3 regions of the Peribacillus sp. TH16 genome follow, and region 1 is predicted to be linked to each of the others. Evidence: riboswitches for the same ligand, from Rfam matches in the RefSeq annotation. Region 1 holds a riboswitch; each other region holds the start of a gene.

Evidence for each region. Region 1 has a riboswitch for cobalamin ahead of metE (5-methyltetrahydropteroyltriglutamate--homocysteine S-methyltransferase). Riboswitches for the same ligand answer to the same signal wherever they lie in the genome.
Region 2: linked by a shared signal. The riboswitch ahead of nikA (nickel ABC transporter substrate-binding protein) and the one ahead of metE (5-methyltetrahydropteroyltriglutamate--homocysteine S-methyltransferase) in region 1 are both predicted to bind cobalamin.
Region 3: linked by a shared signal. The riboswitch ahead of JFV29_RS29885 (hypothetical protein) and the one ahead of metE (5-methyltetrahydropteroyltriglutamate--homocysteine S-methyltransferase) in region 1 are both predicted to bind cobalamin.

What each region holds. Positions count from the first base shown of each region.
Region 1 covers NZ_JAEKEM010000002.1:1,957,138-1,968,256, forward strand. The annotation lists gene JFV29_RS09530 (aminopeptidase) at 52-1,161, opposite strand; gene bcp (thioredoxin-dependent thiol peroxidase) at 1,173-1,643, opposite strand; gene JFV29_RS09540 (potassium channel family protein) at 1,706-2,125, opposite strand; cobalamin riboswitch at 2,417-2,607, shown strand; gene metE (5-methyltetrahydropteroyltriglutamate--homocysteine S-methyltransferase) at 2,763-5,072, shown strand; gene JFV29_RS09550 (acyl-CoA thioesterase) at 5,065-5,553, shown strand; gene JFV29_RS09555 (ABC transporter permease) at 5,594-6,379, opposite strand; gene JFV29_RS09560 (ABC transporter permease) at 6,384-7,175, opposite strand; gene JFV29_RS09565 (ABC transporter ATP-binding protein) at 7,224-8,231, opposite strand; gene JFV29_RS09570 (hypothetical protein) at 8,383-8,703, shown strand; gene JFV29_RS09575 (glutamate-1-semialdehyde 2,1-aminomutase) at 8,848-10,137, shown strand; gene JFV29_RS09580 (glutamate synthase-related protein) at 10,471-11,119, shown strand, end outside.
Region 2 covers NZ_JAEKEM010000002.1:402,781-413,899, reverse strand. The annotation lists gene JFV29_RS01970 (nucleoside transporter C-terminal domain-containing protein) at 1-561, shown strand, start outside; gene JFV29_RS01965 (metal-sensitive transcriptional regulator) at 992-1,348, shown strand; gene copZ (copper chaperone CopZ) at 1,365-1,571, shown strand; gene JFV29_RS01955 (heavy metal translocating P-type ATPase) at 1,676-4,063, shown strand; gene JFV29_RS01950 (aspartyl-phosphate phosphatase Spo0E family protein) at 4,221-4,391, opposite strand; cobalamin riboswitch at 4,975-5,163, shown strand; gene nikA (nickel ABC transporter substrate-binding protein) at 5,319-6,950, shown strand; gene nikB (nickel ABC transporter permease) at 6,987-7,925, shown strand; gene nikC (nickel ABC transporter permease subunit NikC) at 7,928-8,758, shown strand; gene JFV29_RS01930 (ABC transporter ATP-binding protein) at 8,774-9,745, shown strand; gene nikE (nickel import ATP-binding protein NikE) at 9,765-10,559, shown strand.
Region 3 covers NZ_JAEKEM010000011.1:259,728-270,846, forward strand. The annotation lists gene JFV29_RS29860 (quaternary amine ABC transporter ATP-binding protein) at 316-1,521, shown strand; gene JFV29_RS31300 (glycine betaine ABC transporter substrate-binding protein) at 1,526-3,253, shown strand; gene JFV29_RS29870 (hypothetical protein) at 3,434-3,616, opposite strand; gene JFV29_RS29875 (nucleoside hydrolase) at 4,209-5,123, shown strand; gene JFV29_RS29880 (ABC transporter substrate-binding protein) at 6,204-7,154, opposite strand; gene JFV29_RS29885 (hypothetical protein) at 7,158-7,664, opposite strand; cobalamin riboswitch at 7,863-8,082, opposite strand; gene JFV29_RS29890 (AAA family ATPase) at 8,284-9,240, shown strand; gene JFV29_RS29895 (DUF58 domain-containing protein) at 9,240-10,436, shown strand; gene JFV29_RS29900 (DUF4129 domain-containing transglutaminase family protein) at 10,433-11,119, shown strand, end outside.

The DNA.
Region 1 (11,119 bases):
GGTGTCCTCTTTTTGAGTTGGACAAAAGCCTTACCCCTGTTAAAAAAGGCTTTATTTTAATAAATTTGGATTTAAAGCACTTAGTTCCGGCAACATAAAAATGCCATCCCTTCGGATCAGAATGTCATCAAAGTAGATATCACCACCGCCATATTCAGGACGCTGGATCAAAACCATATCCCAATGTGTTGAAGAACGGTTACCATTATCAGCCTCTTGATAGGCTTGGCCAGGAGTTAGATGCAGACTGCCACATATTTTCTCATCAAACAAAATATCGTCCATTGGCTCCAAAATGTAAGGATTGATTCCAAGCGCGAATTCCCCAATAAAACGGGACCCTTCATCTACATCGAGAATCTCATTCATTTTAGAATTTTGATTAGAAACTGCTTTCGTGATTTTCCCCTTTTGTATGGTTAAAACTATGTCACGAAAGGTGATTCCTTGATATGTTGAAGGTGTGTTGAAGGCTACCCTACCATGAACACTCTCTTTTACGGGTGCCGTGAACACTTCCCCGTCAGGGAGATTATTTTTCCCAGCGCATATGACAGCCGGCATTCCTTTAATGGAAAAGGTGAGATTTGTCCCAGGTGAAACAATCCGGACTTTTTCAGTACGCTCCATCAATTGCTTAAGCGGTTTCAGTGCCACTTCCATTTTCCCGTAATCCATTGTGCACACGTTTAATAGAAAGTCTTCGTACTTTCTAAAACTCATACCGGCTTTTTGTGCTAATCTGACAGTCGGGTAATTAAGTAAAACCCAACGCCGGTTGTTTACATAGAAAAGAGTCGACGACTTCATCGCTTCCCCATGAAGACGATGCCTCTCTGCAGGAACTTCTGCCAATTCAGCATCGTTTTCTTCACTGGAGATGATTATTATCGCATCAATATCAGTATATTTCCTCAAAGTCCATTGTGATAAGGTATCAAGTTGTTCCTTCACATTCCCTTTTAACAAGTGTCGGCTTATTTCATCGTCTTCCAGTTCGACATATGGATATGCACCGATTCTGTATGTTTCATCAATCAGCTCTTTCAATAGCGGTTTCATGTTGATATGACCCCGTATCAAGATTCTCTCTTTTGGCTGTAATTGTACGGAATGATGAATCAGCCTTTCAGCAAGCTTGGTTATTCGCTTATCCTTCATCTGGCTGTACCTTATTTTTCTAGATCACGAAGAGTTTCAAGCGCTTCTTCGACATGGCCTTTGACTTTTACCTTACGCCATTCTTTAACTATCGTTCCTTCCTTATCAATCAGAAAAGTTGAACGTTCAATGCCCATATATTCCTTGCCGAAGTTCTTTTTTAATTTCCATACATCATATAATTCAGCAGCTTCTTGATTTTCGTCAGCTAGTAGCAGAAAAGGTAACCCATATTTTTCAATAAATTTTTCATGACGCGCCGCCGGATCTGGACTGATCCCTATGATGACAGCATTCAATTTCTCAAACTGCTCATTGTGGTCACGGAAATCACAGGCCTCCGTTGTGCAACCAGGCGTCATGTCTTTCGGATAAAAATATAAAACAACGTGTTTACCCTTAAAATCCGATAGGGAAACTTTTTCACCGTTGTTTGCAGGAAGTTGAAAATCCGGTGCTTTTTCTCCAATTTTAACAGTCATTCTTACCCCTCCATTTCTTTCATTATGGTAAGCGTACCCAATAATTGAAAGAAACACAACTTTCATTTATTCTTCCTTTCCTTCTGTTCTAAGTCAATCACTGTCCGGATCACAAACGCAGCCGGGAGAGTGTATCCAATGAACGCCTGGATTGTCGCAATCATCCTGCCCATGCCTATCGGGGCTATATCTCCATACCCTACTGAAAACATTGTCATTGCACTAAAATAAAAAGAAGTCTTCAGTTGCTCGTAAAAACTGCCGTCTAAACGATTGCCCATATCAAGAATCACCGAATGATTCTGAAGCTCGTATAATAAATAAATCAGTGCAAAACCTACTAATATCGTCGCATATAAATTGCCGAGCCATAGCATATCCTCTAGAGAAAACTTTTTTCCTCCCGACTCAACAAGAAATAACGTTCGAATGCTCATCACCATGCAAAAAATAATCCCTGCAATCAAGATGTAAAAAGTCATCCCCCACGCCTCATTTCAAAACAACCCACTCCCCCTATACATACTCCCCGTCCAAACAATATATTCTTTATTTAGGGGTCAGACCCCATTTCCCAACATTCACATCCTTAAACAAACCTAGGTGCACCAATAGTTTTGTCGATATAGGGCGGGGTCAGACCCCATTTCCCGAGACTTTTTTCCTTGTTGACCATTTTAGCCGGGATATGATAAGCTTGTCTAAATTTTTATAATAGTTTTTATTTTATAAATATTTGTTGCCTGCAGTTTAATTTACAGCGGGTTTGTGAAATTTCATATGTGGAAATAGGTTCCTAATTTTTTTAGGATTAAAAGGGAAGTCCGGTGTAATTCCGGCACGGTCCCGCCACTGTAATAGGAATGTTAGCGCTATGCAATATGCCACTGATTTTCGGATTGGGAAGGCCTGCCGCTAATAAGATTCCTAAAGTCAGGAGACCTGCCTGTTTCGACAACACTGTTTTAACCTACGGAGAATAGGGAAGTGTTAGGGACCTTATAATTTTAAGGGGTTTTTGTATACCCCTTTATTTTAAGCATTTCTAACTTTCTCTTTTGACGGTTAGGGGTGCTTTTTTTGTTGTTATTATATTTTTTAAAAAAAGAATGTAGGAGGATGGGAATATTGAAAAGTAGTAGTTTAGGGTACCCGCGAATTGGGGAAGATCGTGAATGGAAACGCACATTAGAAGCTTACTGGTCGGGAAAAATCGATGAATCGGAGTTTACGGCACAGCTAGAAGCCATCCGTTTAGGCAACTTACAAAAGCAAAAGGGCCAAGGTATAGATATTATTCCTGTCAATGACTTTACTTTATATGATCAAATGCTCGATATGTCTGTAATGTTCGGTCTTGTTCCTGAGCGTTATTCAGCCTATAAAGGCGGCACTGTTCCCCTTTCTGTATATTACTCTATGGCTCGCGGAAACAAGGATGAAGTTGCTTCTGAAATGACGAAATGGTTCAATACAAACTATCACTATATCGTTCCCGAATTAAAACCGTCGAAGCTGACTTTGACAGAAAATAAACCACTTGCTGCTTATCGCGAAGCCAAAGAAAAACTAGGAATTGAAGCTAAGCCCGTTTTAGTCGGACCTTATACTTTTATTACTCTGTCTAAAGGCTACAATAAGCAAGATGTACCTGGAATCATCCTTAGTCTCCTGCCTTTATACACACAAATTCTGCAAGAGTTAGAACAAGAAGGCGTGAAGTGGGTGCAAATGGATGAACCCTCCCTTGTTTCATCCATTTCTAAAGATGATATGCAAACTGTTACTTACTTATATGAAAAATTGAATGAAGCAGCTCCAAACTTGAACATCATGCTACAAACATACTTTGATGCGGTAGAGCACTACCAAGAAGTTATTGAATTACACGTTCAAGGGATCGGTCTTGATTTTGTCCATGATAAAGGGAAAAACCTTAGTAATCTTCAAGAATTCGGCTTCCCGAAAGACAAAGTGCTCGGTGCAGGTGTGATTGATGGGAAAAACATATGGCTTTCCGATTTATCGAAAAAGAAGCAGTTGATCAATACCCTCACAAAAAACGTAGCCGAAGACCAAATTTGGCTTCAACCCTCTTGCTCCCTGCTTCATGTACCAGTAACGGTTCGTAATGAGACGGCTCTTACTAAAGAAGTGCAACAGGCCCTTGCTTTTGCTGATGAGAAGCTTGAAGAAATCACTCTACTAGTAAAAGGTAGTAATCAAGGTGCCGAAGCAATTGCTGAAAAAGTAGCCGCTAACAAATTAGCACTTCAAACGTTAGCAAATTCAAACGCGCGAAACCATAAAGACGTCCAAACTGGTGTCGAACAGGCGAAGAGTCAAACAGCCGGCCGTCAGCTGCCATTTAAAGAGCGTTATCACAAACAACAGGAATTTTTCAAACTGCCTTTCCTTCCATCAACAACAATCGGAAGCTTTCCGCAGACAGCTGAAGTAAAACAAGCTCGCGGGAAATTCAAACGAGGAGAATGGACGGCTGCTCAATATGAAACATTTGTTAACGAGGAAATCAGCAAATGGATCGATATCCAGGAAGAAATCGGCTTGGATGTTCTTGTACATGGAGAATTTGAACGAACAGATATGGTTGAATTTTTCGGCCATAAACTGGGCGGATTCGTTTTCCTCGAAAAAGGCTGGGTACAATCTTACGGTTCTCGCTGCGTAAAACCGCCTGTTATCTACGGCGATGTTCATTTCATCGAGCCGATGACGGTCCGGGAAAGTGTGTACGCGCAATCCCTGACGAAGAAAACGGTAAAAGGAATGCTGACAGGTCCTGTAACAATTCTGAACTGGTCATTTGTACGTGATGATATTTCAAGGGAGAATGTTTGCTACCAGTTAGCTCTTGCCTTGGAAAAAGAAGTGAGAGCGTTAGAAACTTCCGGAATCAAAATGATTCAGGTGGATGAGCCTGCCCTTAGAGAAGGTCTGCCATTGAAAAAAAGCGACCGCGATGAATATTTAAAATGGGCTGTGAACTCCTTCCTGATTTCCACTTCAAGTGTGGAAGATACAACTCAAATTCACACGCATATGTGTTATTGCGATTTCAACAGCTTCATGGATGTCATCTCTTCCCTGGATGCCGATGTAATTTCCATAGAAACATCTCGCAGCCACGGTGAACTAGCTACCGCATTTGAGGAAAAAACGTATGAAAAGGGTATTGGTCTAGGCGTATATGATATTCACAGTCCACGGGTTCCTGCAGTCGAGGAAATGGTCGATATGATTGAACGAGGCATCAAAGTATTGGATAAAGATCAATTTTGGATTAACCCGGACTGCGGTCTGAAAACAAGGGGCGTTCCTGAAACCGTTGCTTCTTTGAAAAATATGGTGGAAGCCGCAACAATCGTTCGCAAAAACCTACTGGTCAATCAACAGTCAAATGACTGAAAAAGGTATTGATCTTACAAATGCTAATCCTATCCGGCAGTCACGGACTTTTTTAACAGATCTTGTTTTCCCACCAGATACGAATCATCACAACACCATCTTTGGCGGTAAGGTGATGGCCTATGTAGATAAAATCGCCTGCATTTCAGCAATGCGCCATTGCCGAAAACCGGTTGTGACCGTATCAAGTGACTCCTTTGACTTTTTGGCACCCATCAAGACAGGGGATGCGATTAACCTTGAGGCCTATGTCACCTGTGCCCATCGGACGTCGATGGAGGTATTTGTGAAAGTAGAGCGAGAGAACTTATTAACCGGCGAAAAGCAGCTTACAGCCCGTGCTTTTTTAACGATGCTAGCAATAGACGAAGATGGAAAGCCCACCCCCGTTCCTCAGGTATTTCCGGAAACGGAAGAGGAAAAGCAGCAATTTGTTCAAGCACAAGCTAGATATATTGAAAGAAAGAATAAGCGTAAATAAGAAAAATCCCTTCAACAGTGTTAATGTTGAAGGGATTTTTTTAGTTTCCGGCCCCTCGGTACCTTTTCACTCCCTGATTCCAAATGAAAACAGATACAGTGAAAAAGACAATCCCGATAACCGGTGTTGCAAATGCATAAACATACCACTCTTCTTTTCTAAGAAAATAAGAGGCTGGATACACGCCGACAAACGCAAATGGCAGCACCCATGTAAGTACAAACCGAATGACCTTGTTATAAATATCAACAGGATAGCGGCCGTAGTTCCCGATATTGTACATCATTGGCATGATTGACGTTTTCGCATCCGACCAGAACCCAATACTTGCAATTGCTACAAAGATGGACGCATAAGCAAGTGCCCCACCGATTGAAAAAATCACAAAGAGAATAGGGTCATACCAGACAAGCTCGAGATTCAACGAAGCACCCGAATAGAAAATAATGATCAGGCCGGTCACAACACCAAATAATGATTCAAGCTCAATTCTTTCCAAAATGACTTGAAACAGGCTGTGGATTGGCCTAGTTAATATTCGGTCCATCTCACCTTTAACGATATAGCGATCGTTAAAATCCCAGATATTAAAAAATGAAGAAAAAAGAGCAAATGGTATAAGGAAGAATCCGTATATGAAAATAATTTCTTCACGGCTCCAACCGCTTAAAAATTGCGTATGTCCGAAAACAACTAAGATAAATACCAGATTCACAACCTGATTCAATAGGTCAGAAAGAATTTCCATGAAAAAATCGGCACGGTACTGCAATCTCGTTTTCATATATTGGCTTACATATTGAAAAAACATCGATACATAGAACATCTCATCAACCTCCTTGAATAATCAGCTGTTTTTTTGCGACTATCCATAAAAGCTGAATTGGTATTATGAGAATGATGACCCAAATAAATTGCTGTAATAAGGCCATGCCGATATCGCCTGAGCTATAACCATTTGTGAAAATCATACTTGGTACATAGCTGATCCCTTGAAAGGGCAAATACTTCATTACTTCTTGCGCCCATATTGGGTAAAAACTGATTGGTAGTAACAGCCCGGAAAATAAATCAATGATGACTCTTTTTGCCCGGATCAACCCTGCGTTGTTATATAAGAAAAATGTAGTGATTCCCGTTAATAAGTTAATTTGTGTATTAATGATGAAACTGAACAGCAAGGAAATGCCGAATATTCCCCACGTTGCCGGTTCATGTGGCAATTCGATAGGAAAAATAAAAGCTACCAGCAGCATACCTGGAATGGAAAAGAAGAAGAAACGGAATATTCCCTCTCCCAGTCCTTGCATCGTCTTCATGCCTAAGTAGTTATAAGGTCGAATCATTTCGATGGCAACTTTGCCGTCTTTTATTTCATTAGCAATTTCACGGTCAATATTATTAAAATAAAAAGCACGCGCCATCCAGGCAACCGCTACATAGGTTGTCATCTGCATACTTGAAAGTCCTTCGATGGAGCTTTTATCCCCATATATCGCATTCCATAAGAAATAATAAGCACCAATATTGATGCTATAAATTAAAATACCGGTATAATAATCCGTTCGATACGCAAGCATCATCAAAAAACGCATGCGAATCATAGCAAGATATTTCCCCATGGTCCTCTCCCTTCTTGTCAGACACGTTGTTTCTTAATGGTACGAGAGTCAGACCGTGCCTTCTTCATAAATATTACGAACAATCTCTTCGATAGAGGTTTCATGAATTTTGACGTCCTTAATTTTAAAATGTGATACGACCGCAGAAACAAGCTGTGAAATATGATCGCTTTCCTCTTTCATCATAGCCATGTAAGTTTGATGTTTTTCATCGTATACCCAGTTCGCGGTAAACGGCAGCGGTAAGGATTGCAATTCGTGTAACTCAACTGGCTCAATAAATTGAAAGTGAACCTGTTTTTCCTCCGCCCAATTATCTTTCAAACTCTGCAGTTCCCCATCATAAATAATCTGGCCTTCATCAAGCATGATTACGCGCTCACACAAAGCCTCTATGTCTCCTAAGTCATGGGTAGTCAAAAGGATTGTCGTGTTATATTTTTTATTGATTTCTTTCAAAAACTCGCGAATTTTCATTTTCACGAGCACATCAAGTCCAATCGTCGGCTCATCTAAGAACAGCAGCGGTGGATTGTGAATCAGTGCTGCAGCAAGCTCACAGCGCATCCGCTGACCAAGTGAAAGTTTACGCACCGGTTTGTCGAGCAAAGGGCCGATATCGAGCGTCTTGATCACATGTTCCATATGGTCGTTATATTGTTCATCTGATACTTTGTAGACTTTTTTCAGCAACCGGAAGGATTCTTGGACTGCGATATCCCACCACAGCTGGGAGCGCTGACCAAATACAACCCCGATTGTCTGCGTGAACTTTTCCCGTTCTTTATGTGGATTCATGCCATTTACCGTAATTTCACCCGCTGTTGGCTCTAAAATACCTGTCAGCATTTTAATCGTTGTCGATTTCCCTGCACCATTTTCCCCGATATAAGCTACCATCTCACCCTTTTTTACAGTAAAATTAATATCGTTAACAGCAGGAACAATTTTATAATTTCTTGTAAGTAAATCGCGAAAGGCCCCTTTTAAACCAGATCGGCTTGATACCGACTTAAATTCCTTCCGCAGCTGTTTCACTTGAATTGCATCACTCATTCTATTATTTCCTCCGTAATCTCTTGTCCTAATGAATTAGTTTATCCAACCTCAGCTTTTTAGACAATAAAAATGCCTAGATGCAAAGGACTATTTTCAGGGCAAATTTTGGCGTTGCATGAGATACATATATAAAGGAGACAAGTATGCTATGAATATTAAACAATTATTACTATCCCAAATCGAAAAGGTCGTTATCGATCTTCGATATGATTTCCTTTACGAAGATGAATACGATGAAATATTATGCCAAGTTGTTCAAAGGGATTCCTCCGGATCGATTGAAAACACCCCCTTAAGCTTCCACTTGCATATTAATGAAGAAAAAGGAACCGGCCACCTTATCTTCTACCAAGCCCAAGGTGAAATCAAACGCCAAAGCTTTGACATCGAAAACCCTATCACCATCCTGAACATCCTATCCTTTATAACTGAAGTTTTGGGGTCAGACCCTATTTCCCAAACAAAATAAAATGCGAAGAAGCCTGCTGTTTCTAGGGTTTCAGCGTTTTTATTAGGGGCCAGACCCTATTTCCCAACCTTTCACCCCAGATTTCTGGCCAGAAAAGTGCTATGATTAAGAGGATTATGATTGTATTTTTAGGAGGTTTTTAGATTGGATTTTAGTAATTCAGAGCTTTTACATAAAGAAGCATTGGAGCATATTGTCGGCGGGGTCAACAGCCCTTCTCGTTCTTATAAAGCCGTAGGCGGCGGTTCACCGGTAGCCATGGATCATGCCAAGGGAGCTTACTTCTGGGACGTCGATGGCAACAAGTATATCGATTATCTAGCGGCATACGGGCCGATCATCACTGGCCACGCCCACCCCCATATAACAGAGGCGATTACAAAAGCAGCTGAAACAGGTGTTTTATACGGTACGCCCACTAAACACGAAGTCAAGTTCGCCAAAATGCTGAAAGAAGCGATTCCATCCCTAGATAAAGTCCGCTTCACCAATTCAGGTACTGAATCTGTTATGTCCACCATCCGTGTGGCCCGCGCTTATACTGGACGCGACAAAATCATCAAGTTTGCCGGCTGTTACCATGGTCACTCCGACCTTGTTCTCGTAGCTGCAGGTTCAGGTCCGTCCACGCTTGGAACACCGGACTCTGCTGGTGTTCCGAAAAGTATTGCACAAGAAGTCATCACGGTGCCTTTCAATGATATCGAGCCATTTAAAGAAGCGCTTAACAAATGGGGCAATGAGATTGCTGGTGTCCTAGTCGAGCCGATTGTCGGCAACTTTGGAATCGTCGAGCCAAACCCTGGCTTCTTAGAAGAAGTCATCTCTCTATCTCATGAAGCCGGTTCACTCGTTATTTTTGATGAAGTTATCACCGCTTTCCGTTTTATGTACGGTGGAGCACAGGACCTTTTGGGAATTCAGCCTGACCTGACTGCCCTTGGAAAAATAATCGGTGGAGGCCTTCCAATCGGCGCTTATGGCGGTAAAAAAGAAATCATGGAAACTGTAGCACCGCTCGGACCTGCCTACCAAGCAGGAACGATGGCAGGTAATCCAGCTTCCATGCTTTCTGGGATTGCATGCTTAGAAGTTCTAAAAGAAGAAGGTCTATACGATGAGCTTGATCGCTTAGGAAAAATCCTCGAAGAAGGTATCCTAAAAGCAGCTCGCCAATATAATGTCCCTATCACTACTAATCGCCTTAAAGGGGCTTTAACTATCTACTTCACAACAGAAAAAATTGAAAATTATGAGCAGGCAGAAAACACGGATGGCGAAATGTTCGGTAAGTTTTTCAAGCTTATGCTTCACCAAGGCATCAATTTGGCACCGTCAAAATATGAAGCTTGGTTCTTGACAATAGCTCACACAGATGATGATATCGCTTATACTCTAAAAGCGGTTGAACATGCATTCAAAAACCTAATATAAGAAATAAAAAAGCATAATTATGCAATTTTTATACACCTCCAAGATGCACATCATTCTTGGAGGTTTCTTATTTCCTTTAAATAAATCATTGAAATTGGCCTTTAAAGCATTTTTTCATAAAATTGACACTCATCCTCTCATCCAATCTATTGTATAAAAAATTGATTTCTGAATATTTAAATGATATGATATCAATACATTTATATACAATTTCTTTCAATCAATTAATAACTTAAACGTTTGTTTAAGTTTACTAATATTATCCTCGTTAAATCAAATGCTACAGGAGGTGAAAGGCAGAAAATAAGGGAAAACCTTATTCACGCCAAACATATGACTCAACAATGGACACCTGCTTCATTCAAAGAATTTTACAGAGAAGAACATGATGCCTGCGGAATTGTTTCCTGCATTGAAAAAAAGAAAATCCCAACCAACGAAAATATCTTTGCCTGTATCGACGCTTTGGTTAAAATGAACCATCGCTGCGGCTTTATTAATGGTGAAGGAGATGGCGCCGGTATTCATATTGATATTCCTAGGGCTCTCTGGAAAAAGAAGCTTGAAGCGGAAAATATCGATTCCAGCATCGTCGATCAAGATGCCTTCATAGTCGGCCACTTATTTTTAAGCAATAAAACAGAAGCAAATGATTTGAAAATCGAAGTCAAAGAGAAACTCCTTCAACACGGGCTTTCCTTGATCTTCGAAACAGATAAAGCATACCGTTCTGAAGCATTAGGGCCGATTGCCATTCAAGAAGACCCAGTGTTCTGGCAATTTGCCTGTTCATCCACAATCGAAAACCACCAGGAGCTTTCCAATGCTCTTTTTGAACTAACTTCCGACATCGAAAAAAGTGATTTTATCCATGTTGCTTCTCTAAGCCAGTATCATGCGGTCTACAAAGTAATGGGGGCCGGAGATACGCTTCCTGCCTATTACCATGATCTTGCTGACCCTTTAGCCGCTTCCACTATGA
Region 2 (11,119 bases), 1.6 Mb from region 1:
AACCCAGTCAGTGTCAGTAAAGAAGAAGATGTCGTTTATGTTCCTACTAAAGAGGAACGTAAAGATTTCTTTTCCACCATTTCTAACAGCATGCTAGTGGGAGCCAAGATGGTTTTCGTCATCATGGCAATGGTTATCGGTTATGTGGCGTTAACAGCAAGCTTGAATGGGATATTTGGTTTCTTTGTGGATGGCCTGACCATTCAAAAAATCTTCTCTGTGATTTTTAGTCCATTTGCATTCCTGCTTGGATTAACTGGACATGATGCCATGTATGTCGCTCAATTGATGGGAATCAAGCTTGCCACGAATGAGTTCGTTGCCTTGCTCGATTTAAAGGATAAAATCAGTACACTACCCCCGCATACAGTAGCTGTTGCTGTCACTTATCTGACGTCATTTGCCAACTTCAGTACAGTAGGCATGATTTATGGAACATTCAATTCCATCCTTAATGATGAGAAATCGAACATTATCGGTCGGAATGTTTGGAAGCTGTTGCTTAGCGGGATGGCTGTTTCCTTGTTAAGTGCTATGATTGTAGGATTATTTGTTTGGTAATCATTAAAAAACATATGACTTTTTCGTGTAATCAACTAAAAGGTACGTAGTAAGACCACTCTTTATTTGAAAACAAATATATCTATTAATTTCGGTGTGTTAACTACAATTTTAGAACAGACAACGAACTTGCAGGTGAAAAATAGAAACCCGTTGAACTTAATCAGGATTATTCCAGCCTAGTGTGGTAGGACCTAAAAACACTCATTTCTCCGGAGATGAGTGTTTTTATTTGCATCGCTAGAAGACTCAGTTGGTTCAACCCTTTGTTTAGCTTCACATGGGGTATTTTGTGTGTGGTTTTGTTAAACAGATTTCTAAGGAATAGATATCCTTCAAAAGCAAAGAATAAAGAAATATTGACACATAAGCTTCTCTCTTTACATAGGATAGGGGGGTATGGTATTATGATTTTAAGGAGGGGTGAGAGATGGATAAAAAAATAAATGAGCAAGATTCGTTCATTGAAGATGAAAATGACGAATGCTGTATTACCTCTTCCCACGGCCGAAAAAGTCATCACTCTGAAGTAGTGAAAAAGAATTTAACGACCCGCTTAAATCGTATCGAAGGTCAAATTCGAGGTATTAAGGGTCTTATCGAAAAAGATACTTATTGTGATGATGTTATTACCCAGATAGCTGCGACACAAAGTGCCATGAATAGTGTGGCAAAGATTTTATTAGAAGGTCATTTAAGAAATTGTGTGGTAGACCGACTGAATGATGGGGATACCGAGGTCATTGACGAAGTGCTAGTAACGATACAAAAATTAATGAAAAAATAAAGGAGAAGTGATTAGGGTGGAAAACGTAACATTGAAGGTAACTGGAATGTCATGTGGTCATTGTGTGAATGCAGTTGAAGGGAATGTAGGAAAGCTTTCGGGTGTAGAAAGTGTAAAAGTACATTTAGACGCAGGAAAAGTAGATGTTGCGTTTGATAATGAAAAAGTATCACTTGAAAAAATAAAAGAAACCATTGATGATCAAGGCTACGATGTTGAATAAGGAATAAGGGTGCTTTTAAAGCACTTCTTTTTTACAATATATTATACCCCATGGTGGTATAAAGGGGCGGGGATAAAGTGAGCAACCATATAAAAGAAACAAGTATGCAAATTTCAGGAATGACCTGCGCGGCTTGTGCAACACGAATTGAAAAAGGGTTAAATAGGATGGAAGGTGTTGAAGAGGCCACTGTTAATTTGGCCCTTGAAAAATCAGTCATTACTTATGATGCAGAAAAGTTAAGCACCCAGGACTTTGAAAAGAAAATTCAAGATCTTGGCTATGATGTGGTAAAAGAGAAAAAAGAGTTTACCATTACGGGAATGACCTGCGCGGCCTGTGCAACACGAATTGAAAAAGGGCTAAATAAGATGGATGGAGTATCCAAGGCCAATGTAAACCTGGCACTTGAAAACGCGACCGTTGAATATGATCCTTCTGAAGCTTCCCCAATTGATATTATTCAACGAGTTGAAAAGTTGGGCTACGGGGCGATCATCAAGGATGATAACAAGGAATCGGTGGATTTTCGCCAGAAAGAAATTCAAAAACAAAAGAGAAAATTTATTTTGGCCGTAATTTTGTCATTCCCGTTGTTATGGGCGATGGTAAGTCATTTTAGTTTTACTTCGTTTATTTATATGCCGGATTTCCTCATGAACCCATGGGTGCAAATGGCGTTCGCAACGCCTGTGCAATTCATCATTGGTAAGCAATTCTATGTAGGGGCATATAAAGCTTTGAAAAACAAAAGTGCGAATATGGATGTTTTAGTTGCAATGGGAACGTCCGCTGCCTATTTTTATAGTGTCTATCAATCGATCATCGCCATTGGAGTCCACCACCATACTGCACAACTATATTTTGAAACTAGTGCCATCCTTATCACCCTCATTCTTTTAGGGAAGCTCTTTGAAGCAAAAGCAAAAGGACGTTCATCAGAAGCCATTAAAAAATTGATGGGCCTTCAGGCCAAAACAGCGTTGGTGCTGAGGAATGGTGAAGAGCGCGAAATACCTCTAGAAGAAGTCATTGTTGGAGATACAGTTTTGGTGAAGCCAGGTGAAAAAATCCCGGTGGATGGAGAGGTAGTCGAAGGGAACTCTGCCGTCGATGAATCCATGTTAACAGGAGAAAGCATACCAGTAGATAAAAGCATGGGAGATACCGTGATTGGTTCAACCCTGAATAAAAATGGTTTTCTCAAAATGAAGGCCACAAAAATCGGAAGAGATACCGCTCTTTCGCAAATCATCAAGGTGGTAGAAGACGCTCAAGGGTCTAAAGCTCCAATTCAAAGGCTCGCTGACCAAATTTCTGGTGTTTTCGTACCCATTGTTGTCGGAATCGCCCTTTTAACTTTTCTCGTATGGATGATCTGGGTTAATCCTGGTGAATTTACACCAGCTTTTGAAGCGATGATTGCGGTACTTGTAATAGCTTGCCCGTGTGCTTTAGGTTTGGCTACCCCAACATCAATCATGGCCGGGTCAGGGCGTGCCGCAGAGTTCGGTATTTTATTTAAAGGCGGAGAACACCTGGAAACTACTCACCATATTGATACGGTTATTTTAGACAAAACGGGAACTGTTACTAATGGTACACCAGTGTTAACCGATGTCCTCATCGAAAATGGAATGGGTGAACAACACTTTTTATCTCTTATCGGGGCCGCTGAAAAACAATCTGAACACCCACTTGCACAATCAATTGTTCAAGGAATTCAAGAAAGAAAAATATCACTTGGATTGGTTCAGGAGTTCGAAGCTATTCCAGGTTACGGGGTAAAAGCTGTAGTGGATCAAAAAGTGTTACTGGTGGGAACACGGAAATTAATGAAGCAAAATAACGTGGATATTACAAATGCACTACCGGCCATGGAAGACCTTGAAGGGCAAGGTAAAACCGCGATGCTGGCTAGCATTGATGGTGAATATGCAGGTCTTATTGCTGTGGCGGATACCATAAAAGACACTTCTCAAACAGCCATAAAAAGGTTAAAAGAGATGGATATTCAGGTCATCATGATAACGGGTGATAATCAAAGGACTGCTCATGCCATAGGAAACAAAGTTGGCATTGACCAGGTCATTGCGGAAGTACTTCCTGAAGGGAAAGCGGAAGAAGTGAAAAAACTTCAAGCAGCTGGAAAGAAAGTGGCTATGGTTGGAGATGGAATCAATGATGCACCAGCACTTGCCCTAGCTGATATTGGTATGGCTATCGGGACGGGGACAGACGTGGCCATGGAAGCTGCGGATATTACTTTAATTCGTGGGGATTTAAACAGCATTGCAGATGCTATTCACATGAGTAGAAAAACCATGCGAAATATTAAACAAAACCTGTTCTGGGCCTTTGCCTATAACGTAATAGGAATACCGATTGCGGCTATTGGGCTACTTGCCCCTTGGTTAGCAGGTGCTGCCATGGCATTTAGTTCTGTATCCGTTGTAATAAATGCACTTCGACTGCAAAGGGTAAAGCTTTAAAGATAAAATTAATATTTTGGAGAAGCATTGGTACTCGTATCAATGCTTTTTTTAGTCTCTGTTAAATAGTTCTGTTGATATTTATAGTTGCTTGTTTTCCACTAATTTGACTTACAAGACACAGCATACTTACTTAGTGGAGAAGCACCCTTACATCTTATTGAAGGCCTATTGGAGTTAGCGACTCCTGTTCATGCAAAAGTATATTCAAGAGTTTATCAAGTTCTTGGCTCAAATGTAATGTTTTTGGTGAGGTGAATCCATGTTTCAAGGCTGTATTTATTAATTCTTTCCTCATTGTCTCTATTTTATTATGTAGCAGTTCCATACTTTCCAACGAAAATCCCCTCAAAACCTTTCCTTTATTGTAGTATATTTATTATTACATAAATTAGGATGATTTTAAATATTATAGTAAGTATTTACTTATTAAAAGTAAACAAATTCTGGCGGGAGCAATACAAATCTTCCTCACTATCATTCGATATATGTAATTACAGATAACTATTCATATAAAATTATTACTTCCATACATAACGAGCCGTTAAAAAACATCAGGACTTTAATTTGATATAGCATAAATTTGCAATAAAGAATATAATTTGTATTAGGTAAACTTTTTTTGATTTTATTTTCATATAGTGAATATCTCCATTTTGAGAGAGTTGTATTCGTAAAACTGTATAATTTAGGAGAATTTAATATTTGTTGAATTTTAAAGAGAACCTGTTTATTCTCCTTTTTACTAACTGTATTTCGTTTATTGCTAGATGGATAGGATTAGTAGCTGGGTTTATCAAAAATTACTTAGAGATGAAACTAATAAAGTGTTAAGAAGTAACAAATGGTTTCGACAAAATAATTTTAGGATAGACAAGCTCTATTATTTACTATGAAGATGAGGGAAAATTTCATATAGTATTGGAATGGGTATATTCGTTTAAAAGCGAATATTTAAAAGGGAAGCCGGTGCAAAATCCGGCACGGTCCCGCCGCTGTAATGGTGAGTCCTATGCAAGAAAGTCACTGGATAATATCCGGGAAGACGCATGGAGATGATGAACCTAAGTCAGAAAACCTGCCCGTTCTAAAAATGCTGTTAAACCTACGGGAGATAGGGAGGTGTTAGAGTGCTAGAAGACGAATTTGTTCTTAAATTATAAGCATTTCTGACCGTTAAATCTGGTTGGAAATGCTTTTTTATATTTCGTGATTTTTCAAATAGATAAAATTCCATAATTGAAGGTGAGAAAACATGTTTTTACTACGGTCTAGTTTATTCCATTCTTTTGTTGGACTACTAGTAATTTTCACAATTTTTGTTACTGGTTGCAGCAACACAACAATAGATCAAGAAAATACATCAAATAAAGATAAACAAAAAGTTGTTACTTTTTCATGGCCTGGGGATATAGGTGACTTAAATCCACACACATATTTTCCGAATGAGTTTTTTTCCCAGGCTATGGTATATGAATCCCTAGTTTATTACGGTGAAGGCGGAGAAATTCAGCCTTGGCTTGCAGAGAGCTGGGATATATCGAAAGATGGAAAAGAATATATATTCCATCTGAGGAAAGATGTTAAATTTTCCGATGGTTCCCTCTTTAATGCTGCAATCGTTAAGAAAAACTTTGATACCATTTTAGATAATCGCAAACAACATGAATGGGTGGAATTAATTAACCAAATCAAAGGTACTGAAATAATAGATGAATATACATTTAAACTTATTTTGAACAACGCGTATTATCCAACTCTTCAAGAACTAACTTACATCAGACCGTTGAGATTTGTAGGAGAAGCTGCTTTTCCGGACAGTCAAAACACATTTAAGGACGGACTCAAGTCTCCGATTGGCACAGGACCGTGGGTATTGAGCGAATATAAGAAAAATGAGTTTGCAGTTTTTAAAAGGAATGAACAGTATTGGGGTACTAAACCTAAAGTAGATAAGGTGGTTGTTAAAGTCATTACTGACGGTGAGTCAAGAGTATTAGCTTTTGAGAAAAAAGAACTCGACTTTATTTTTGGAAACGGAGTCATAAGCCAAGATTCATTCCAATTTTTGAAGAATTCAGGGCAATATGAAACCAAATTGTCAGAACCTACAGCTACAAGAACGCTTCTTCTTAATTCAAACAGAGAAGCGACTAAAGACCTTAAAGTTCGGTTAGCTCTCCAACATGCTTTTAATAAACAGGCTGTTATTGATAAGATCTTTTATGGTATGGAAAAAAAGGCTGATACTTTGTTTCCACCTACTTTGCCATACACGAAAATTAATATAAAGCCATATGAATATGATGCAGAAAAAGCAAAACAGTTATTGGATGAAGCCGGATGGAAACAAGTGAAGGGGAAACCATTTAGAGAAAAAGACGGAAAAGAATTGCAATTGGAATTACTGTTTAATAGTACAGACAACATCCAAAAGTCAATCGCAGAATTTACCCAAGGTGATTTTAGAAAGCTAGGAATAGATGTTAAGTTGACTAGTCAAGAAACTAATACTTTTTGGACAAATGCATTTCAAGGTCAATTTGATTTATTATTTACATCTACTTGGGCTGTACCATTTGATCCACATTCCTATTTAGCTTCTATGACGACAAATACGGAAAATGGTGGTCCAGATTATAACGCTCAATTAGGGTTGCCAGTAAAAAAAGAAATAGACCAGAAAATTAAGAAAGTATTATTAACTACAGACGAAGAAGAGAGAAAAATACTGTATTCAGAAATATTAACGACATTGCACGAACAAGCAATTTATTTACCGATATCTTATCAGTCTAATATAGCAGTGTATCAAAAAAACATTAGTGGAGTAGATTTTTTACCTCAAGAAGCTGAGGTCCCTTTAACTTCAATTGACGTTAATTGAAGTGGGGATACTTAAAAACAACTTAAGGAGTGCTACATGAGTTGGTTTATTTTTAAACGTCTCACAAGTTTAATTCCAATTTTATTAGGAATTTCGCTCATCACTTTTATCTTGCTTCACTTAATTCCTGGAGATCCGGCAGTAGCTTACTTAAGGGCGTCACATATACCTCCTACGGATGAGACAGTGGCAGCCCTTCGAGTTGAGCTTGGATTAAACAAGCCTTTATATGTCCAGTATTTTGAGTGGCTGGGAAAAGTGTTGCAATTGGATTTAGGGATGTCTTATGTGTCCAATAACTCTGTATGGGAAGAAATTGTGGTACATTTCTTCCCAACAGTTCAATTAACAATTGCTTCGCTTATCTTTATTGTTTTTATTAGTTTACCCTTAGGAATGATTTCTGCTATTTACAAGGGGAAATTTGTTGATCAGTTTAGCAGAATACTAGCCTTTGTAAGTGTCTCTATGCCAACCTTTTGGCTTGGCTTTCTCTTGATCTATTTTTTATCAGTAAAGTTAGATTTATTTCCTGTATTGGGAAGGGGGACTTTGGCTCATCTAGTGCTTCCTTCCTTGACATTGGCTTTTGCGTATATAGGTACGTATATGCGATTGCTTCGGGCTAGCATGCTGGGAAATTTGAATGAGCCATTTGTTGTTTATGCTAGAGCGAGAGGGTTGCGTCAAAGACTAATCGTTATCAGGCATGTCTTAAAAAAGTCCTTACTACCTGTGGTAACTGGACTTGGCATGAGCTTCGGTAACATGCTAAGCGGAGCGGTTATTGTTGAAACAATTTTTGCTTGGCCCGGCATGGGACAGTTATTTGTCACATCTATATTAAATCAAGATTATCCGATGATTCAGGGGTGTGTATTATTTATGGGCGTGATCTTTGTGGTCTGTAATCTTCTTGTGGATCTTACATATTCTTTCCTGGATCCTCGTATACGCTGGGAGGGAGAGAAATAAGAGTGGTGCAAAACGTGAAACGAAAGCTGATGACACATAAGCTCATGATGATCAGCATCATGATTATTTCCTTCCTGACAGTATTGGCTCTTTTTGCTCCTTTTTTGGCTCCTAATGATCCGAACTTGATTGATATCGTTCAGAAGCTGCAAGGGCCCTCCTCTCAGTTTCCATTGGGGACTGATCATTTAGGGAGATGTATTTTGTCCCGATTAATCTATGGAACACGAACCTCGTTGGGAACAGCTTTCCTTGTCATGGGATTAATGATGATTATTAGTATCCCACTTGGTATTTATGCAGGCTTTATAGGGGGGAAGGTTGATTATCTCTTCATGAGAATGTGTGACATACTCATGGCATTCCCAAGCTTTCTTCTGTCCCTTGCTTTAGTCGGAATTTTAGGACCGAGTCTTGACAATCTGATTTTGGCGATGGTGCTTGTCCAATGGGTTTTTTATGCACGCGTCATTCGAGGTATGGTACTTAGTGTAAAGGAGCAAAACTTTGTCTTAGCAGCCAAAATATGCGGGACACCAAGGAGTAGCATTATCATCAAACATATCTTACCTGCCATCATCTCTCAAGTTGTTGTATTAATCTTTATGGACATCGGAGGAGTTATTTTGGCAATTTCTGGTCTCTCTTTTCTAGGTCTTGGCATACAGCCTCCAGATGCAGAGTGGGGAATGATGATCAATGATAGTAAGCCATTTTTTAGAGAAACCCCTTCATTGATGCTGTACCCTGGGATGATGATCTTCATCGTTGTGATTGCTTTTAACTTGTTTGGCGAAGCTTTGAGGGATGCTCTAGACCTAAAAAAGGAATAGAAGGGAGGATGGAAGATGGGACAAGACCCCATTCTAACTGTAGACAAATTGAATGTTATTGTAACGACACCGTATGGAGTGACTCAAACTGTCCATGATGTCAGTTTTAAGCTGGAGGCTGGGAAAGTGTTGGGCCTTGTCGGAGAAAGTGGATCAGGGAAAACGATGACATGCATGTCTTTGTTAAATCTTTTACCTGAAAAGGCAAAGGTGGTACAAGGGAGTATCAAGTTTAAAAATATTGATCTTTTAAATGTTTCCACAGAAGACTTAAGGAAAGTACGGGGGAGTGAGATCGCTATGATTATGCAAAACCCTATGATCGCCTTTAATCCTGTGAGGACGATAGGGCGGCATTTTATTGAAACACTTAGAACTCATTTGCCCATAACGAAGCAGCAAGCGCGGAAAATGGCTGTGGAGTATTTAGAAAAAACGGACCTGCCTAATCCAGAGAATGTCTTGAAGCAATATCCGTTTCAGCTAAGCGGCGGGATGCTGCAACGGGTTATGATTGCGATTACCATGTCTTTAAGTCCATCTATCATCATTGCTGATGAGCCGACGACTGCACTTGATTCGACAAACCAACTCCAGGTTTTGAAACAGTTGGATAAGTTAAGGAAAGAATACAATACATGCATTTTATTAGTATCACATGATCTAGGGGTGATTGCTCAGTTAGCTGACGAAGTAGCTGTAATGTATGGCGGCTATATCGTTGAGAAAGCACCAGTGTTGAAGTTGTTAAATCGCCCAATGCACCCGTATACCAAAGTCTTGTTAGAATCCAGACTTGGATTAACAAGAAGAAAGATAAAGATTGAAAAATGTGCCAGCGTTTCGCGCCCCAATTTAATAAATAGTGAAAAAACATGCCCTTTTTTAGAACGATGTGAGGACGCAGATTATACATGTTCTAGTTATAATCTTGAATTTAAAGAGTATGAAAAAGACCATATAGTACGATGTGTAAAATCAAGATAATGAGTTAGGTGGATGAAGAGTGAGCTTGCTTGAGTTGAAAGGAATAAAGAAAACATACTTGTTGGGGAACCCTGTTTTTGGGAAGCGTAAATCAGTTGAAGCCATTAAGAGCATCTCTCTAACTATGGAAGAAGGAGTATGTTTAGGCCTCGTTGGAGAAAGTGGATCTGGAAAGAGTACCCTGGGCAAAATTATTCTGGGACTGGAAAAGCCGGATCAGGGAGAGGTATGGTTCCAGGGGAAGAGTCTTTATTGTTTAAAAGCAAAAGAATTAAAGGAGTTACGGCGAAATCTGCAAGTTGTCTTTCAAGATTGTTATAGCGCTGTTAACCCAAGACTAACGGTAGGGGAGATCATTGCTGAGCCGTTAAGAAATTACGAAAGGCTTACGTCTGTTCAAGAGAAAAAGAAAGTACAGGAGCTTTTGGAGATCGTTGGGTTATGCCCGGAAGTTATTCGTAAATACCCATATCAGTTCAGTGGAGGACAGCTACAAAGAATCAATATCGCAAGAGCGATTGCCTTAAAGCCAAAGTTAATTATTCTTGATGAGGCTGTAAGTGCTTTAGATGTTCTTGTTCAAGTACAAATATTAAATCTTTTGGCACAATTAAAAGAAGAGTTTCAACTTTCATATCTCTTTATTTCCCATGATTTACAGGCAGTCAATTACATCGCAGACCGTCTAGCGGTAATGTACAATGGTGAGGTTGTTGAATGGTTAGATGATTTGGAAAAAATTGAACGATTAAAACATCCTGTTTCTAAAAAGTTATTGTCTTCTGTGCTACCTCCATATCCGGGAATATTGTGATGCGTTAATTATAGGTTTGTGATGTGGGAAATTAGGTTAGTATCGGAATATTTGAAAAATCAAGTGTTTAAGCTCCGGCGTAAAGCCATTCCATCTCTTATACTGGTATATCTATATAGGATTCCGTTCTCCGTTGTTTTTATCAGTAATATAAGTGCCGATTTATTCTTTAATGGGGTCTAAAGTGAAAAACGCGATAGCGTATAATATCTGTGTTTTGTCGGCAGAATCTATCACCATCAAGTTAAAATTTTATGAAGATTATAAACCAGTACCTTATTCGAATAAAACAAAAGCCACCTATCATTAGAAGGTGGCTTGAATTTTTTGGGATTTTATTCAATAATAGGAAATCACTATTAACAATCTTTATTCAAAAACAACAGCTTATTCGGTTTGGTATAACGGTACTTCATTAAAAACGTTCAGCAATAAACTGTTCAGCTTTTTTTCAGTCTTTATATAAGGGGTCTGCAGTTTTTTGCGGAAAACATGCGCTAAGCAAATTCTAGAATAAAAAAGTGAAATTTATTATACTTTAGGATCAATTTTGTGTAACA
Region 3 (11,119 bases), on a different contig from region 1:
GTGATTACACCTCTTTTCCCTACTTAAAATGCTCAATTAATCACACATATATGTTTCAAGCAATATACTTATGGGAATTATAAATTATTTTTTCGCACTTTGTGTCTAGTGCAAGCTGGCGATCATTAAACTGAGTCAAGTCCGCTTTTTTTTAAGAAAACTGATACGGGACAGAGAAAAATATAGGACGTATCGTTTATAGCCATTTTCATTTATTTCAAGGTACTTATGTTTTTATATTGATTACTCGCATAAAACGGGGGAATTCAGCAAAACTGAATATCATATGGGCAAATATTAGAATGAGGTGACTCGATGAAGCCGTATGTAGAAGTCAGAAATGTCTCGAAAATATTTGGCAAATCTCCAAAAGCAGCGACAGATTTATTGATGCAGGGTAAAACAAAGAAAGAAATATTGAAAGAAACAGGACAAACAGTCGGTGTTAATAATGTCAATTTTGAAATTTACCCTGGTGAAATTTTTGTCATTATGGGGCTGTCCGGAAGTGGGAAGTCAACTTTAATCCGCATGTTTAATCGTTTGATTGATCCAACAATTGGAGAAATCTTAATTGGGAATGAAGATATCGTGAAGATGAACGCTGCCCGATTAAGAGAAGTCAGGCAAAAGAAAATAAGCATGGTCTTCCAGAACTTTGCTTTATTTCCGCATAAAACGATATTGGAAAACGCTGAGTTTGGGCTCGAAATTCAAAAAGTAGATCCAACAAAACGTCAAGAAAAAGCGATGAAGGCTCTTGAAGCCGTTGGATTAAAAGGCTACGAAAATCAGCTTCCATCACAGCTTAGTGGCGGAATGCAACAAAGGGTTGGGTTAGCTCGGGCACTCGCAAGCGATACTGATATTCTATTGATGGATGAAGCCTTCAGTGCTCTTGATCCATTAATACGTAAAGATATGCAGGATGAATTGCTGGAAATCCAAGATCAGTACAAAAAAACGATCATTTTCATTACCCATGATCTTGATGAAGCATTAAGAATTGGAGATAGAATTGCTCTAATGAAAGATGGAAGTGTGATTCAATTGGGAACACCTGAACAAATCATGATGAATCCAGCCAATGAATTTGTCGAGAAGTTCGTTGAAGATGTTGATCTATCTAAGGTACTTACAGCCTCTCATGTGATGATACGGCCGGAGAAGATCGCAGTAGACAGAGGTCCGAGGGTTGCGCTGGAAATTATGCGTAAACAAGGGTATTCCAGCATTTTTGTTGTGGATAGAAAGAAGAAGTTATTGGGGGCCGTGACTGCTGAACAGGCTCGTCAGGCAATGAGCAATAACCAATCGATTTCTGAAGTAATGACAACTGATATCCCAACTGTTAAAGAGGATGAATTGCTTGGAAACCTTATGGATGTGATGGCAACTTCAAGTCTGCCAATATCAGTCATTGATGATGAGAATAGAATTAAAGGAATTCTTCTTCGTGGGGCCGTAATTGGCGCTTTAGCAGGTAATAAAGATTCCTTGAATGAAATGGAGAGTGAATAATTCAATGAATATTCCGAAAATCCCACTGGGAGCTTGGGTCGATTCTTTAGTGGATTGGATAACTATTGTATTTGCTGGATTATTTACACTTATTACGAATGGGATTGAGGGTCTATTGGATATCCTGGTCGATGTAATGAGTGCGGGACCATCCATCGTGTTAATCATCGTCCTAACCCTTCTGGTTACCTATACAAGCAGATGGCCATTAGGGATATTTACTTTTATTAGCTTACTATTGATCGATAATCTTGGTTATTGGGAATCGAGCATTCAAACACTGGCTATCGTTATATTGTCAGGATTCCTAACCATCCTTATAGGGATACCGATCGGAATATGGTGTGCCCAAAATAAAACGGTGCGCAAGATCGTTACCCCAATCTTGGATTTCATGCAAACGATGCCTGCATTCGTTTATTTGATTCCTTCGATATTATTCTTTGGAATAGGGGTAGTGCCGGGGATCATTGCGTCATTCATTTTCGCAATCGCACCGACGATCCGTATGACCAATCTTGGGATTCAGGAAGTGCCCAATGATTTGATCGAGGCATCGGATGCTTTTGGTTCGACCAGCAGCCAAAAGTTATTCAAGGTACAAATACCATTGGCTACTCCAACAATCATGGCAGGCGTTAACCAAAGCATCATGCTGGCACTATCCATGGTAGTTACAGCTTCATTGGTTGGAGCACCCGGACTTGGGGCGGATGTCTACCGGGCTGTTAGCCAAATAAATGTTGGGCAAGGATTTGAAGCAGGTTTATCCATCGTAATCATTGCAATCATACTCGATCGTATCACGCAAAACCTTCGTAAACCAGCTTACGAACATATCGTTAGCCGGAAAATCATTTTTACAATACTGGCCCTACTAGTTGTGGGTACTGCACTATTCAGTACTTTTACAAAAGATACGGCTGTAAAAGGGGATAAAAATAGTTTTGCTGCCAAAGCCAATTATGAAATCATCGGAATTGAACCTGGAGCAGGATTGATGAAGTTGACTAAAACGGCTATAGATGATTATAAGCTGGATGATTGGAAGTTGGTTGAAGGGTCTTCAGCGGCAATGGTTGCTGAATTGAAAAAAGCGATTGATAAAAAAGAACCAATCGTGGTTACAGGATGGTCACCGCATTGGATGTTCTCGAAATATGACTTGAAATATCTCGAAGATCCGAATGAATCCTTTGGCGGGGCTGAAAATATTAATTCGATTGCCAGAAAAGGCCTTGAGCAAGATGCCCCAGGCGCTTATAAAATTCTTGATCAATTCTTCTGGGATACTAAAGATATGGAAGATGTAATGGTCAAAGTTACTGAAGGTATGTCTCCTTCAGAAGCAGCAGAAAAATGGATAAAAGAAAATCAGGACAAAGTATCCGAATGGACCAAAGGTGCTGAATCAGGAAATGGTGAAAAAATCAAACTGGTTTATGTTGCATGGGACACTGAAATTGCCAGCACAAATGTGATTGGCAAGGTTCTGGAACAGAATGGTTATGACGTAACATTAAGTCAAGTTGAAGTCGGACCAATGTTTGCCGGCGTTGCAAACGGAAGTGCGGACGCAATGGTGGCTGCATGGCTCCCGGGTACACATCTTGAATACTATAATAAGTATAAAGATGACATGGTTGACCTTGGACCAAATCTAAAAGGAACAAAAAATGGTCTGGTCGTACCAGATTATGTCGATATTGATTCAATTGAAGATTTGAAATAAGAAAAAACGAGGGATTTTCGGACATGAAAATTCCTCGTTTTTTTTGTGATGAGAATGTTTTAGGGAGGAAGTGAGCCTAAAATGTTGAATTAAAAGAGTTTAAACTTTAATAATTACATGCACTAATTAATGATTGCTGGCTAAAGGGAAGTGTATAAAGAGAAAAAGAATAAACGAATCCTAATTAATAGAAACAAATTTATTTTTCAATTCCTCTTCAGATACCACGATTTTACCTCGCAAATCTTCGGAAAGTAATACATAGCTTTTCACTCCTATGAACTCTGAATCGGAAATAATAAAGAACTTTGTTCCCTTTTTGTACGTAGAAGGATAATCTTCAATTAACTTTAACATCTTCATCTTTTTTCCACCTTGAATATCCATTAACTAATTAGAATGTAACAACTTTCTTTATACTGGTAACCTCATATTAACTATCTATTTATAGCCTTCAACTATTTGGCCTATTTTAAAAATGAAATCACGGATATTGAATTTAAATAAATATCTTTGAATTAATAATCCAATATAAGTATTTACTAGTCAAGAATACATTTAAGTAAATATCTTTAAATATTTTAAGAAATCAGATGAAAACCGGCAAGGTGAGGTTCACCAACTGGATCACCCAACAAGGTTGTACCATTTTGGATCATTTCTTTCATGTATTTACTGCTAAATTGTGGGGATTATCTGTTTTTCTTTTTAATTGTCTATTATAAATATTCTTAAACTTTCCGTGGAATAACCTTTAATTGAATGCTAAAATTTAGTTGGAAAACCGGTTTCTCTAATACATAAGAAAAGAAAAAATGGGATGTAACGGATGTAGATGTATCCAATCACTAGGGTGCTTCCAAAGTAACTGTATTGTAAGATCCAGTGTTTGTATAAGAAATTTTGTCAACGGTACTATCATCGTAATCCGTTTAAAAAGAAAGTGGGAAAATATATGAAACCAATAATATTTGATGTTGATACTGGGGTTGATGATGCCTTAGCGATGGCATACGCATTAAACTCTCCTGAATTGGACGTGCTAGGCTTTACAACTTGCTTTGGTAACGTGTCCGTAGCTGAATCGACTCGTAATACGCTGGCAGTTTTGGAAAAGGTAGAAAAGAATATTCCTGTTTATAAAGGAGCCAATCAAACATTGGTGCGTGGAATGAAGAAAAAGTATCCAAAGCATGTTCATGGAGAAGACGGTTTAGGAAATACACTTAAGAATGAACCAACTATTCAAGCATCACCGGGAAATGCAACCGATTTTATAATCAATCAGGTGAAAAGTCGCCCTCATGAAATAACGATTATTGCAGTTGGACCATTAACTAACATCGCTTTGGCCATTAAAAAAGCACCAGAAATTATTTCACTTGTTAAAGAGGTAGTGATAATGGGTGGTGCAGTAAAAGTACCAGGCAACGTAACGCCTTACGCTGAAGCCAATATCGTATCTGATCCTGAATCAGCTGATTATTTGTTTTCCTCAGGGATACCAGTCACCGTTGTGGGACTTGATGTAACACATCAAACGTTTTTACTAAGATCAAAGCTTGATGAATGGCGTTCGACTGGAAAAGGGACTGCCCAATTCTTTGCAGAAATGACCGAATTTTATATGAAGTCTTATGAAACTTTCAATCCAGGTATTGGAGGTTGTGCTCTTCATGATCCACTCGCAGTTGGAGTTGTGATTGATCCAAGTTTTGTGACTACAGAATGGATGAACGTTAAGGTTGTGACTGAAGGAGAAGAGACAGGTAGAACAATCGGTCAACATGAAGGTGTGGCAAGGATTCGCGTCTGTACAAAAGTAGATGCAGATCGATTTGTGAAACATTTCTTGGAACGAGTTATATAAGGACATGGACTCATGATGTGAGGCTCTAGCTTTGAACTTTAAAGAATATCGATTACTCTGCATGGGGATTACTAGTTAAGAGATATGCTCCGTTTGATACTTTTCAAAGTTAGCGGTTTTAACGTTTCATATTCACCTAAGGATCGTTTTAATCAACGGCTATAGGTAATAAATCAGCATTATATTTGCTGGAAAAAGGACATCCTTTCATTTGGATGTCCTTTTTCGATTTTCTTTCTGAAATGTTTTCATGAGCAGTTTCAAAATAAACATTTTTATGATCTAGAATTGATTACAGGTAACGCACAGTATTTTTAAGAGTGCGGGTGGAGTCCAACTTAATACTACAATCTCTTTAGGGAAAACACTTAAACGATATTGGCTTTTTTGTTTTTTTAAAATTTAATCAATCGTTTGATTAATAAATAATTGGAAGGATTAGTGAAAGTCTAAGGTTACTATTTTATGGGGAAAAGAAATGTATTTTCCATAATAGTCACGTATTCATGGGCATAAAGTTTTTATACTTATAAAACATGTAAAATAGTTGGCACTCGGGTGGTCTTCTTTTTTTGGAAAAAACAACAATGTAGTATAACGGAGCCTAAATAAAAAGGAAACCATTTAACTAAAGTTAAATGGTCCTTTGAAATAAATTTCAAAACTAATGTTTTTATAAGCTGTGTTTTTACTTTCAATGAAGTTCTCACATTGCTTTAAAAGGTATGTGAATACCTGTGTTCTTAAAACAGCCATACGGCTGTTTTTTTGCTACATACCTAGAAAGGTTTTAAGAATTCCTAAAAGAAGGGCGACTGCTAAGACCCATATAAAGAATTTTTTATACATGATCATTACCTCGAATTTTTTATGATTAGATTGCATTCATCTTAGCATAAAGATGAAAGAAGAGCAGGTGGTTCGTTATTTGCAAAGGGAGACCTTAAAAGAGAAATATAAGGGATTAGCGATGGAGGGCAGCTGCTCCAGGAGAGTGTGTGGTTGTAGTGATGGACTTAGGGAAGCAGAGGTAAAAAAGGAAAGGATGATCCAAGAACTTTGGAACATCCTTCTTTCGCATTATTTAAATAAGTCTGGATAAATGGTCTTTGCTGCGAGTTCTACAGCTTCACCAATCCTTGGCCCAGGACGTGACATAATATTTTCATCAAGTAGATAGACTTGATCATTTTTCACGGCGTTGATATCTTCCCAGCCTTTACGGGATTTAATTTCATCAACAGCATCATCTGCAAAGGTAGCAGTTGTAATGATAGCATTAGGGTTTCGTTTGACAATTTCTTCATCTGAAACCTTAACCCAGCCTTTTTGGTCGGCAAAGATGTTTTCAATGCCTGCAGTTTTTAGAATTTCTTGTTGGAAGGTTTCCGCTCCTGTTGTATAGATTTCTGGAGCTGGACTAATTTCAAAATAGGTTTGTTCCTTTTCATCTAATGTTTCAATTTTTTCCTCAACACTTGTAATTTGGGTTTGGATATCTTTCACCAATTCTTCGCCTTTTTCAGCTACGCCCATGACTTCAGCAATTTGCCCAATATCCCCATATACATCATCAAAATTTGTCGCGGATTTAATAATGAATACTGGGATTCCAGCATCTTCAAGTGGTTTCATCGTCGTTTCATCACCAATGGTATAAGCAATAATGGCATCTGGTTTTAAGGAAATAATTTTCTCTGCATTGATATTCACCGAATCGGAAACATGTTCAATATCCTTTGCTTCTTCTGGATAATTATCGAAGTCGGTCACGCCAACGACCTTATCTCCCAGCCCTAGTTCAAATAAAATTTCTGTATTACTTGGTTGAAGTGAAACTACTGTTTCCGGAACTTTATCAAATTTTATTTTCTTTCCAGTATCATCGGTAACGGTATAGGCTTTGACTTCTTCTGTCTTATTAGTGTCTTTCTTTTCCTTTGCCGTCTGGTCATCCGTTACTCCACATCCGGTAAGGAAAAGGGCAAGTATCAAGGTGGAAATCCAACTAAATCGTATGCTTCTCTTCATTATTTATTCCTCCGTTTTCTTCTTCATGGGTTTGGTTGGGTATGATTTACTGATAAAAGGAATCTCCTCAATACCATGTTGCTTATTGACGTAGACAGCCATCACGAATAGAACATTTGCAAGCAAATGGGCGTAATCAAAGAGAATTTCAGGGATTTCTATTTCTAAACTAACCTTGTGTAAAGCACGGACCGACTTTTTGGCTTCACTACGGCAAGTATGCAGAACACAGGCGGCGGTTGAACCTTGCGGAAGCACGAATGTCTCAATATGCTCTTTAACTTCTGCGACATAATGGTCGTAGATGGCACTTAGACGTTTCAGATCATTGTCGGTAATGGCCAATTTCCCACGGACTGAACCATTTAAATGATAAGCCATCGGCAACAATTCCATTAAATCTCGGTATACATCCGGAACATCCTTTGTAAGCGAGGCGGCCAAGCCAATTTGTGTCGTCAAAGAGTCGGTACGTATTTCATAATCGACGGTAGACTCGGATTCGCGCATGTATGGATAGCATAAAAAACGAAAATCCTTTTTTGCCATAACTCTTCCTCCTCTTCATAGTTAGATGAATCACCTCAGTATCGCTTTTCTCAGCAAAAGAAAAAGCCGACCAAGGGCATTGGTCGGCATCAATCACCTATGTATCTGTAACAGAAAAAGATGGAAGATTGCCGTACAATCCTCCTATCTTCCGAAGAGCATAATACGATAAAAAAGGCAGGTCTCCTGGCCCGTGCGTCATTTTACTCTAAGAACCTTCCCATTTGAACAGGATGAATGGTTATCGATGTGAATCTTTATCCTCAAACAGTGGTATTTATCTTATTTCATTAGCACTTACAGTTGCGGAAACAGCTTCGGTTTTACACCAAATTCCCTATTAAGCTGACAAGTCAGCACCTTTTTCTGCAAGGTTTATATTCACTTAGCAACAGTTTACCATACCTTTTTCCTAAAGCAGTATGAATATTTTTAGAGAAATTCGTTTATGGTTTGCGAATTATCTAGTAAACTTACAATGTAAGGTTTAATTGGATGTTAATGTAAAACGCATATCGAGTATAAAGAATATATAATAGGTGTTATATAAGAGTAATAGGGTAATCTCAGGAGGTAGAGTATGATTTATAAGCAGGTAAATCAAAAACTGGAAAAGATTTTAGGGAATATTGAAAAAGTGATTATTGGAAAACGAGATATAGCAGAACTGAGCATCGTAGCACTTCTTTCTGGGGGGCATGTTTTATTGGAGGATGTTCCTGGTGTAGGTAAGACTGTCATGGTCAGAGCACTGGCAAGATCGATAGGCGCAAACTTTAAGCGTATACAATTCACACCTGATTTACTACCTTCAGATGTAACGGGTGTTTCAATTTTCAATCCAAAGGAACAAGAATTTATTTTTAGACCAGGACCAATCATGGGCCATATTATTTTAGCCGATGAGATAAACCGGACCTCGCCGAAAACACAATCTGCCTTGCTTGAAGCAATGGAAGAGGCAAGTGTGACGGTTGATGGGGTTACAAGGGGATTGGAGAAACCCTTTTTCGTTATGGCAACACAAAATCCCATTGAGTACGAAGGAACATACCCACTTCCAGAGGCGCAATTGGATCGTTTTCTATTAAAAATGAAAATGGGCTATCCGGGTGTTGACGAAGAAATTGAGGTTTTGCATCGAGCTCAATATGCCGCACCACTTGAAGAGTTAGAATCTGTTATTACTTTAGAGGAATTAATAGCTTTACAGGAAGAGGCTAAAGCAGTGATAGTGGATGACACGATAAAGCGGTATATTGTTAATTTGGCTAATCGATCTCGTACGCATGAGAGAGTATATTTAGGGGTGAGTCCACGTGGATCGATTGCATTGATGAAGGCGGCCCAAGCTTATGCACTTTTGCAGGGCAGAGATTATGTTCTACCGGATGATGTGCAATATTTAGTACCGTTCGTGTTTGCCCACAGACTTATCCTGAAGCCAGAAGCGAATTATGAGGGAGTGGATGCTGGCATGGTGATTCACGAGATTGTCGCGACGATTCAAGTGCCTGTGAAGAGAGCTGTGACCTAATGCGGAACTTGATCAGCATCTTAAAGGAAAACATGAGTGTGATTGGCTTGTTATTACTTATAGCGATTTCCTTTTCTTTTGCGATGTTTCAAGGCGGTTTTGTCAGTTGGTTTATTTTTTATACATTTTTGCCGTTCGCTGTGTACTCTACGATTCTACTTTTTTATCCGATTAATAACATTATCGTTGAGAGAAAGGTCAGTAAAAGAGAATGCCGAGCAGGCGATTCTGTAGAAATAGCTTTAACTGTTACCCGTAAAAACAGGCTGCCTCTTTTATATTTGATGGTAGAGGAAGAGTTGCCGAAGGAATTGGAAAATAGGGGGATGCAAAGAAAAACACTTGTCTTTCCTGGTTTCAGGCATACATTCAGTATGACATATACTTTGAACAATTTGCCACGGGGTGAGCATACATTTCAAACAATCCGTTTCAGGACAGGAGACTTTTTTGGCGTCTTTGAAAAGGAAGCGACATATAGTTCACCTTTAAAAATCACTGTTTTCCCTTCATATCATGAGCTTACCTACAGAGATCTTGAGCGTGTATTCAATCAGGGACAAGTGGGATCAACAAAAAAAACACAGCGAGAACAATCAGTAGTATCTGGAGTTAGAGAGTATCAGCCAGGTGATCAGTTATCCTGGATTAACTGGAAGGCAACGGCTAGAACAAGTGAAATCATGACAAAGGAATTTGAAGTTCAGAAAAACCGTGATGTGTTTATCATACTTGATAATCAGGAATCGCTTTTCTTCGAAGAAGCAATTGTAATGACGGCTTCCTTTGTACATGCCATGTTAAAAAAAGGCATAGAGATTGGTTTCGCTAGTACGGGATCGAGGCAAATCTTACCGACTGGAGGAGGCAATAACCAGAAACGAAAGATTTTTTACCGCCTTGCTAAAGAAAAACCGAGTAGGATAACCACTTGGATCGGGATCATAAGGAAGGAAATTCTGCCGGCCAACGCAGCTGTGATTTTCATTGTCTCGGAATTAACATTAGAAAAGGTAGAAGTATTGAGTGCATTCCGCGCTAATCAAGGATTAACGTTGTTTTGTGTGAAAAACCCAGCAGACTTTACAGATGAGGAAAAAAAATCAAGAGCCGCAGCAGTATCACGGGGAATAAAGGTTTGCTTTCTTGAACAGGGGTATCTGCAACACGACAGACGAGAGGTGATGATGAAATGAATGTTTCAACCCCCTTGTTGGAAAAGTGGATGCATGTTCTTCTGTATACCTTTGGTCTGTTGTTGATCACAGAATGGTTAAGGCCTGTTGAGAAACTCACGGATACAGGGAATATTGTTGTTTTTGTTCTGTTTGTGATTTTTTCCCTACTACTGCATTATTTCCACTTCCATTGGCTAATCCGCTGTACCCTCTTAAGTGTTTATATAATGATTTCAGTACAGTTTCTTCATTCGAAAACCGCTTTATTTGAATTTTCATGGTTTAAAGGCAATCTGCTTGATTTTACAGCCAATCTATCAAATATATACGATGGCAAATGGGAGTTACTTTCAAATCCATTTCGAACTTTTCTATTTTTCTTGCTTCTTTGGCTTGTGACATATTTGATTCATTACTGGGTGATGGTGAAGCAAAGTATCTTTTTCTTTTTTATGTTAACGGTGATTTTTATATCGATACTTGATACATTTACTCCCTATGATGGTGATAAGGCAATGATAAGAATCATCATAATTGGTTTTGCAATGCTCGGTCTGCTGGCCTTGATGCGTCTGTCCATTCAGGAGCAGCTTAGGTTTTCAAGGGCTCCTATCAAGAAATGGATCTTGATCCTAACGGTGATGATTTTGATAAGTGTCCTTTTCGGTTTTGGTGCCCCTAAGTTCTCTCCACAATGGCGG